2 regions of the Vibrio hippocampi genome follow, and region 2 is predicted to be linked to the other one. Evidence: riboswitches for the same ligand, from Rfam matches in the RefSeq annotation. Region 2 holds a riboswitch; the other holds the start of a gene.
The links. Region 2 has a riboswitch for lysine ahead of lysC (lysine-sensitive aspartokinase 3). Riboswitches for the same ligand answer to the same signal wherever they lie in the genome.
Positions count from the first base shown of each region.

Region 1: linked by a shared signal. The riboswitch ahead of L9Q39_RS08975 (Na+/H+ antiporter NhaC family protein) and the one ahead of lysC (lysine-sensitive aspartokinase 3) in region 2 are both predicted to bind lysine.

Region 1 covers NZ_CAKLCM010000002.1:1,479,008-1,482,430, reverse strand. Annotated here, with positions in the region: gene L9Q39_RS08985 (inosine/guanosine kinase) at 1-592, shown strand, start outside; gene L9Q39_RS08980 (H-NS family histone-like protein) at 652-1,059, opposite strand; lysine riboswitch at 1,765-1,947, shown strand; gene L9Q39_RS08975 (Na+/H+ antiporter NhaC family protein) at 2,062-3,423, shown strand, end outside.
Region 2 covers NZ_CAKLCM010000002.1:2,214,427-2,217,849, reverse strand. Annotated here, with positions in the region: rRNA gene rrf (5S ribosomal RNA) at 1-21, shown strand, start outside; tRNA gene L9Q39_RS12275 (tRNA-Asp) at 79-155, shown strand; gene lysC (lysine-sensitive aspartokinase 3) at 436-1,785, opposite strand; lysine riboswitch at 1,884-2,059, opposite strand; gene L9Q39_RS12265 (valine--tRNA ligase) at 2,190-3,423, opposite strand, start outside.

The DNA of each region.
Region 1 (3,423 bases), 740 kb from region 2:
GTATTGGCAACAGTTTTTAAAGCAGCACGTGACTGTTGTAGCGATGAATGAAGATGAAGCCGAAGCATTAACGGGCGATAGTGATCCATTATCCGCCGCTGACAAAGTATTGCAGTGGGTGGATTTAGTGCTGTGTACCGCAGGTCCCGTTGGACTATTTATGGCAGGTTACACAGAAGATAGTGCTAAACGAGAAACGTCGTTGCCATTACTTCCGGGTAATATTGCCGAGTTCAACCGTTTTGAATTTAGTCGCCCGGCATTAAGAGCAGAGTGTGAAGAACCACTAAAGGTTTATTCACATATTGCGCCTTATATGGGTGGACCGGAAAAAATTAAAAATACCAATGGTGCAGGGGATGCAGCATTGTCGGCACTGTTGCATGATATGGCGGCGAACAAATACCACAGAGGTAATGTGCCTAATTCAAGCAAACATCAACATTCGTTCATTACTTACTCATCATTTTCTCAAGTCTGCAAATATGCCAACCGAGCGAGTTATGAAGTTTTGGTTCAGCATTCCCCTCGTTTATCTCGCGGATTACCAGAGAGAGAAGACAGCCTTGAAGAGGCTTATTGGGAAAGATAAAAATTGCAAAGATAAAAAAAGCGCCGAAAGGCGCTTTTTTTTCACTTGTAAAAGTGAGATTAGATCTCGAACTCTTCTAAAGACTTACCTGCATCAAGCTGAGTTTGAATTGCAGAAGGTGTACGACCTTGACCCGTCCAAGTTTTTTCTTCGCCGTTTGCATCAATATATTTATATTTAGCAGGACGAGGAGCGCGCTTAGATTTACCTTTAGATTTGCTTTCGCCAGCAAGCGCCGCAATAAGGTCTTCAACATCAATACCATCTTTAGCGATCATTTGCGCGTATTCGCTTAATTTAGCTTCGCGTTCTTCTTTAGCTGCACGTTCTTCCGCTTCAGATTCTTGTCTTTCGCTAACAACAATCGTTAACTTCTCAAGAGCTTCTTCTAATTGCTCAAGAGTCAGTTCACGAGAAAAAGCACGAAGGCTACGGATATTTAGTAGAGTTTTAGTTAATTCAGACATGTGAATTCCCATCTTTAATATTAGGTTATTGGTTAATAATAAACTCGAAGTTTAGCTATGACAATATTTATTGCTTAATTATATGCGAATTTCTAATTATTGGTTACAAATTGGAGATCAAAACAGTCTCATTAATGATAACGGTGTTTTATAGGAAGACAATCTTAGTATTAATTAGTTCCAATGATGAGTAATAGCGATTAAAAAATTTTCAACAGAATGTGTTTGCCGTTGCATATACAGTTAAGTGGCAATGAGGATTATCTGAACGAGATGTCATTTCAAAGGAAGTATGCGGCCAACATTGAGCTATTAACATAAATAGGATTAATGGAACGTAGGGTATAAATAGTCGCCATAATCACATGCAACGGTTATAGAGAAATGATTGAAATATTTAGTTACATCTAAATGACCAGCTAATGTCATGGCAGGGTCAGGAATTAGTCAACTTTATTTAATGTACTGACAATTATAAATTAATTTGCATAAGGGAATAGGTGACCGTTTTCTTATTTTTTGCTGATAAACGCATTTTATCTACTTAATTGTTAACGGAAACGATTAAAACTCATCACAACATTCACAAAATTCCATCAATTTTTGTGTTGCAATTGACTTTTCGGTAAGTAGAATAACGCCCACCTAGTGCAAAGGTGAGATTTTTCTATCGTCATTTTGTTTTAATGTAGTGAAAAATCTTGCTTTTGATGTAGAGGTGCGATTGTGAAAAGTCCTTGTCGTTGGGGTGATGCCAATGAACGACAACAAAAGGCTCAGTCGCCGAAGTGAGAATTGTCCATCAAACATTCTTGCTGGGGTTGTATCCGAAAGGAGCAACACTGCCATAGTCTATTATTTGTTAAACTATGGAGCGCTACTGTAGGGTTGGGTGAAGTGTTCACTTCCCTTTCGCTTAGTTCAACATTTGTGTACTGACTTTGATGGTACACATGTCTGCAGTAGATCTCTAACCAACCTGAAAACTGGTTTTTGAAGATCATGAATTTAATCGATTTTGCTACCTCCCCAATGTCATTGCTACCTCCGATCGTAGCTCTTGGCCTTGCTATTATCACTCGCCGCGTTCTGCTTTCTTTGGGCGTGGGTATCCTACTTGGTGCACTTTTACTCCAAGACTTTTCGTTCGCTAACTCAGCTCAGTACATTTTTAATACCGTCTCGGGCGTTATCGTTGAAGATGGCGGTCTAAACATGTGGAATATGAGCATCGTAGGCTTCCTATTATTGCTTGGTATGATGACTGCGCTGTTAACTTTATCTGGCGGCACCAAGGCGTTTGCTGAATGGGCTCAGGCTCGTGTTAAGAGCAAGCGAGGCTCAAAGTTGCTTGCGGCATTCTTAGGCGTATTTATTTTCGTCGACGATTACTTTAATAGCTTGGCAGTCGGTGCGATTTCTCGCCCTGTGACGGATCGCTTTTATGTTTCTCGCGCCAAACTTGCTTATATCTTAGATTCCACCGCAGCACCAATGTGTGTTCTGATGCCTGCTTCGAGTTGGGGCGCCTACATCATGACGATTGTCAGCGGTATCCTAGTGGCGCATGGCATTACTGAGTATTCGGCGATTGGTGCCTACGTGCGTATCATTCCGATGAACTTCTATGCGGTGTTTGCGTTGCTGATGGTGTTTGCGGTTGCGTGGTTCCAACTTGATGTGGGTCCAATGCGTAAGCACGAGCTTCAAGCCAAGAAAGGTCACGGTTTTGATAATGATAAAGAAACCGATACTCAAGAAGCCCATGAATTGAACGAAGAGTTGGATATTAAAGAGAGTGATTTTGGCTCGGTATCCGATCTTATTCTGCCTATTTTGGTTCTGATTGGCGCGATGATTGTTGCTATGCTGTTCACTGGCGGTCAAGCGTTAGCAGCGGATGGCATTGCCTTCAATCTTCTGGGTGCTTTTGAGAACACCGATGTTGGTACTTCCCTCATTTATGGTGGTAGCGCAGGTTTGCTTACCGCTGTTGCGACCGTGGTTAGACAAAAACTGGCATTGAAAGATGTTGCCATGACGATGTGGATTGGTGCGCGTTCAATGTTTGGCGCCATCTTGATTCTGTTCTTTGCTTGGTCAATTGGCTCTGTTATTGGCGATATGAAGACTGGTGCTTACCTATCTTCAACCGTTCAAGGTAACATCGACATTCATTGGCTGCCTGTGATTCTATTCTTGTTGTCGGGCTTTATGGCATTCGCAACCGGCACTTCGTGGGGTACGTTTGGTATCATGCTGCCGATTGCTGGCGATATGGCCGGGGCGACGGATATTGCCATGATGCTACCGATGTTAAGTGCAGTATTAGCGGGTTCGGTATTTGGTGACCACTGTTCGCCG
Region 2 (3,423 bases):
GAGAGTAGGTCATCGCCAGGCTTTAAACATTGTCTATTTAAAGCCCTTTTTTGGTCAGACTTTAGATAGTACCACTGCGGAGTGGTAGTTCAGTTGGTTAGAATACCGGCCTGTCACGCCGGGGGTCGCGGGTTCGAGTCCCGTCCACTCCGCCATTTATTTAGAAAAAGCCCTAGCAGCAATGCTAGGGCTTTTTCGTGTCTGTTGTTTGTATCCACCAGCCAATAGAAAATGCCCTTCCGATAGTTGCTGAAACCCTAACATTCACCACCCACTCGATACCTTGCCTACTGCCTAGCACCTATTTCCTATCACCATCATTCTTTCGAAGGAATGACCCTACCTCAAGCAAGCTATACACTCGCTTTAACAAATCACAGAGCAATAAAAAAGGCAGCTTAATGCTGCCCTTGTCGTATTCCAAACTAACTCTGACTATTCAAAAAGCTCTTCATGGAGTGCTTTCACCGCTTGCTTAGCCTCTTGTTCATCGAGTAAGAAGCAGAGATTATGAGGGCTTGCTCCGTAGCAAATCATGCGAATATTAAAGTCGTCTAATGTATCGAATACTTCAGCCGCCGATCCTTTGGTTTCACTCATGTTATTGCCGATCAGTGCAATTAGGCTGAGTCCTTGCTTTACTTCAACGGTGCACAGTTGTTGTAGCTCTTCTAGAGTGGCTTGAGGCAGTTGTGGTGCACCGCCAGCGGTATCGGTTTGATCCAAGGTTAAGGACACGCTGACTTCTGATGTCGTCACCAGGTCAACAGAGATTTTATGTTTAGCGAGTACCGTGAATACATCCGCTAAGAAGCCATACGCTTGGAACATCTTAGGATTACGCAGTGTCACCATGGTTTGGTTATTGCGTAGTGCTAACGCTCTAAATAGCGGCGCACTTTGTACACTTTGCTTGACCCAAGTTCCCCCTTCTCGAGGCGCTTTAGAAGAGCCGACAAAAACTGGGATTTGATGGCGAAGAGCAGGGAGTAGCGTCGACGGATGCAGAATTTTTGCACCGAAGTTTGCCATCTCTGAAGCTTCACTAAAGCTAATTTCCGGAATTGGACGAGCGTTAGGCGCAATTCGTGGGTCCGTGGTATAGATCCCCGGAACATCGGTCCAAATCTCTAGACCGGAAGCTTGCACCGCTTCGGCAATAAGAGCTGCGCTATAGTCACTGCCACCACGCCCAAGCGTTGTAGTATCGCCTTCATCGTCAGAACCAATAAATCCTTGTGTCACGACAACATGCTCATTGCAAAGAGGAACCAGTTTATGTTCTGCTGCTGCTCTGGTGGCTTCAAGGTTAGGCTCTGCTTTACCAAAGTCACTGTCTGTTTTTAGAACTTCGCGAATATCGAAGCGTACCGCGTTGATACCTCGTTCTTGCATCAATCGGGAAAGTATATGTGTCGACATGCGTTCACCGCAGGCAACAAGATGATCAGTAAGCTTTGCGGTCGCATCAATGCAAGCCGCTTCAGATAGGGTAGCAACCTTATCAATTAAAGCGTCAACGCGAGCTTCAATGGCGCTCGCATCAGATAGCTGCCCCATGATGTTGTAGTGAATGTGTTTTAATTGCTTAATGAGTTCGGCACGACGTACATCGTCTTTTACACCATTAGCAAGTTCGACCAAAATATTGGTGACGCCTGAGCAGGCGCTGCTAACAACGAGTCTTGTTTGTGGGTTGTTTTCGATGATTTCTGCACAACGGCTCATTGCTTCGAAGTTGGCGACGCTAGTTCCACCAAATTTAGCGACATTGAATGCGCTCACACTGTTTCTCCAAGAATTCCAAAAATTAAAGCGGGCTTATAGCCCAACATCCGATGTTTGAAGAGAAATTAGAGCAGAGGAATAAGAAAGTAACAATAGACCTCAGAAGCTCCTCACCAATAGGTTGGTGACAGTTAAAGGGATTCAGCCCGTTTAACCGACAAACTAAAACCGACAATTCTAGTCCATCTCGGCACTGCTCCCCATAGATAATAGGTATTGGAGTTGTGGCTCCACATATTACCTGCCTGGGCAGTGCTCCTCTTCTGCTTGATAGCTTCACCATTCAACGTGTTTCGTCGTGAAATGTCAATAATCCGTGCTAGATATTTTGTACTGAATTTAGCTGAAAAAAAACCGAGAGCTTTTGGCTCTCGGTTTGTTGTTTTGTTTAAGGCTGAAGATTATAGCGCCGCAATCGTCACTTTCTGTTCTTCAAGCTTGCTTAACGTATCTTTGTAGCCTTCAAGCTTTTCACGCTCTTTAGCCACAACAGCTTCAGGTGCTTTGGCAACAAAACCTTCGTTACCTAACTTACCTGCGATACGTTTGATCTCGCCTTGAGTTTTGGCAATCTCTTTGCTTAAGCGATCTAGCTCGGCATCTTTGTCAATCAGGCCCGCCATTGGGATCATCAGCTCAGATTTAGCGACCAACGCAGTTGCACACGCTGGCGTTTCTTCGCCGGCAGACAGAACCTTGATGGTCTCAAGCTTAGCCAGTGAAACCAATACCGCTTTGTTTGCTTCAAGGCGAGCAGCATCTTTCTCATCTGCGACTTTTAGCATCACATCAAGTGGCTTGCTTGGAGCAATATCGTACTCGGCTCTTAGGTTACGGATACTAGTGATAAAGGCTTTAACCCACTCAATGTCATCAAGCGCTTCTTGGCTGAAGTTAGCTTCTTGATATTGAGGAAGGGCTTGTAGCATAATCGTATCGCCTTCAACACCGTCTATCAGCGGCTTAATGCTCTGCCAGATAGTTTCGGTGATGTATGGCAATACAGGATGTGCCAAGCGTAGCGTCTTTTCTAGCACCGTGATCAGGGTACGACGCGTACCGCGCTGCTGTGCTTCTGTCCCTTTCCATAATACGGGTTTGGTTAGCTCTAGATACCAGTCACAGAATTGGTTCCAGATGAACTCATAAATGGTGTTCGCAGCCATATCGAGACGGTAGTTGTCGATGTGGTTGTTAAACTCCTTCGCTGCAAGCTCAAACTGGGACTCGATCCATTTATCCGCTTGCGAGAACTCAATGTCGCTACCCTGTCCGTTTGTAGATGGGAAGCCACAATCTTGCTCTTCTGTGTTCATCAATACATAACGGCTCGCATTCCAAAGCTTGTTACAGAAGTTACGATAACCCTCTAGACGTTTCATATCCCAGTTGATATCACGACCAGTAGAAGCCATCGCCGCTAGAGTAAAGCGCAGTGCATCGGTACCATAAGCTTCAATGCCGTTCTCGAACGTTTTACGCGTGTTTTTCTCGATCTTTTTCGCCAGTTGCGGCTGCATCATATTGCCAGTGCGCTTCTCAACCAAAGATTCTAGGTCAATACCGTCAATCATGTCGATTGGGTCAAGTACGTTGCCTTTCGACTTAGACATCTTGTCGCCGTTCTCATCACGG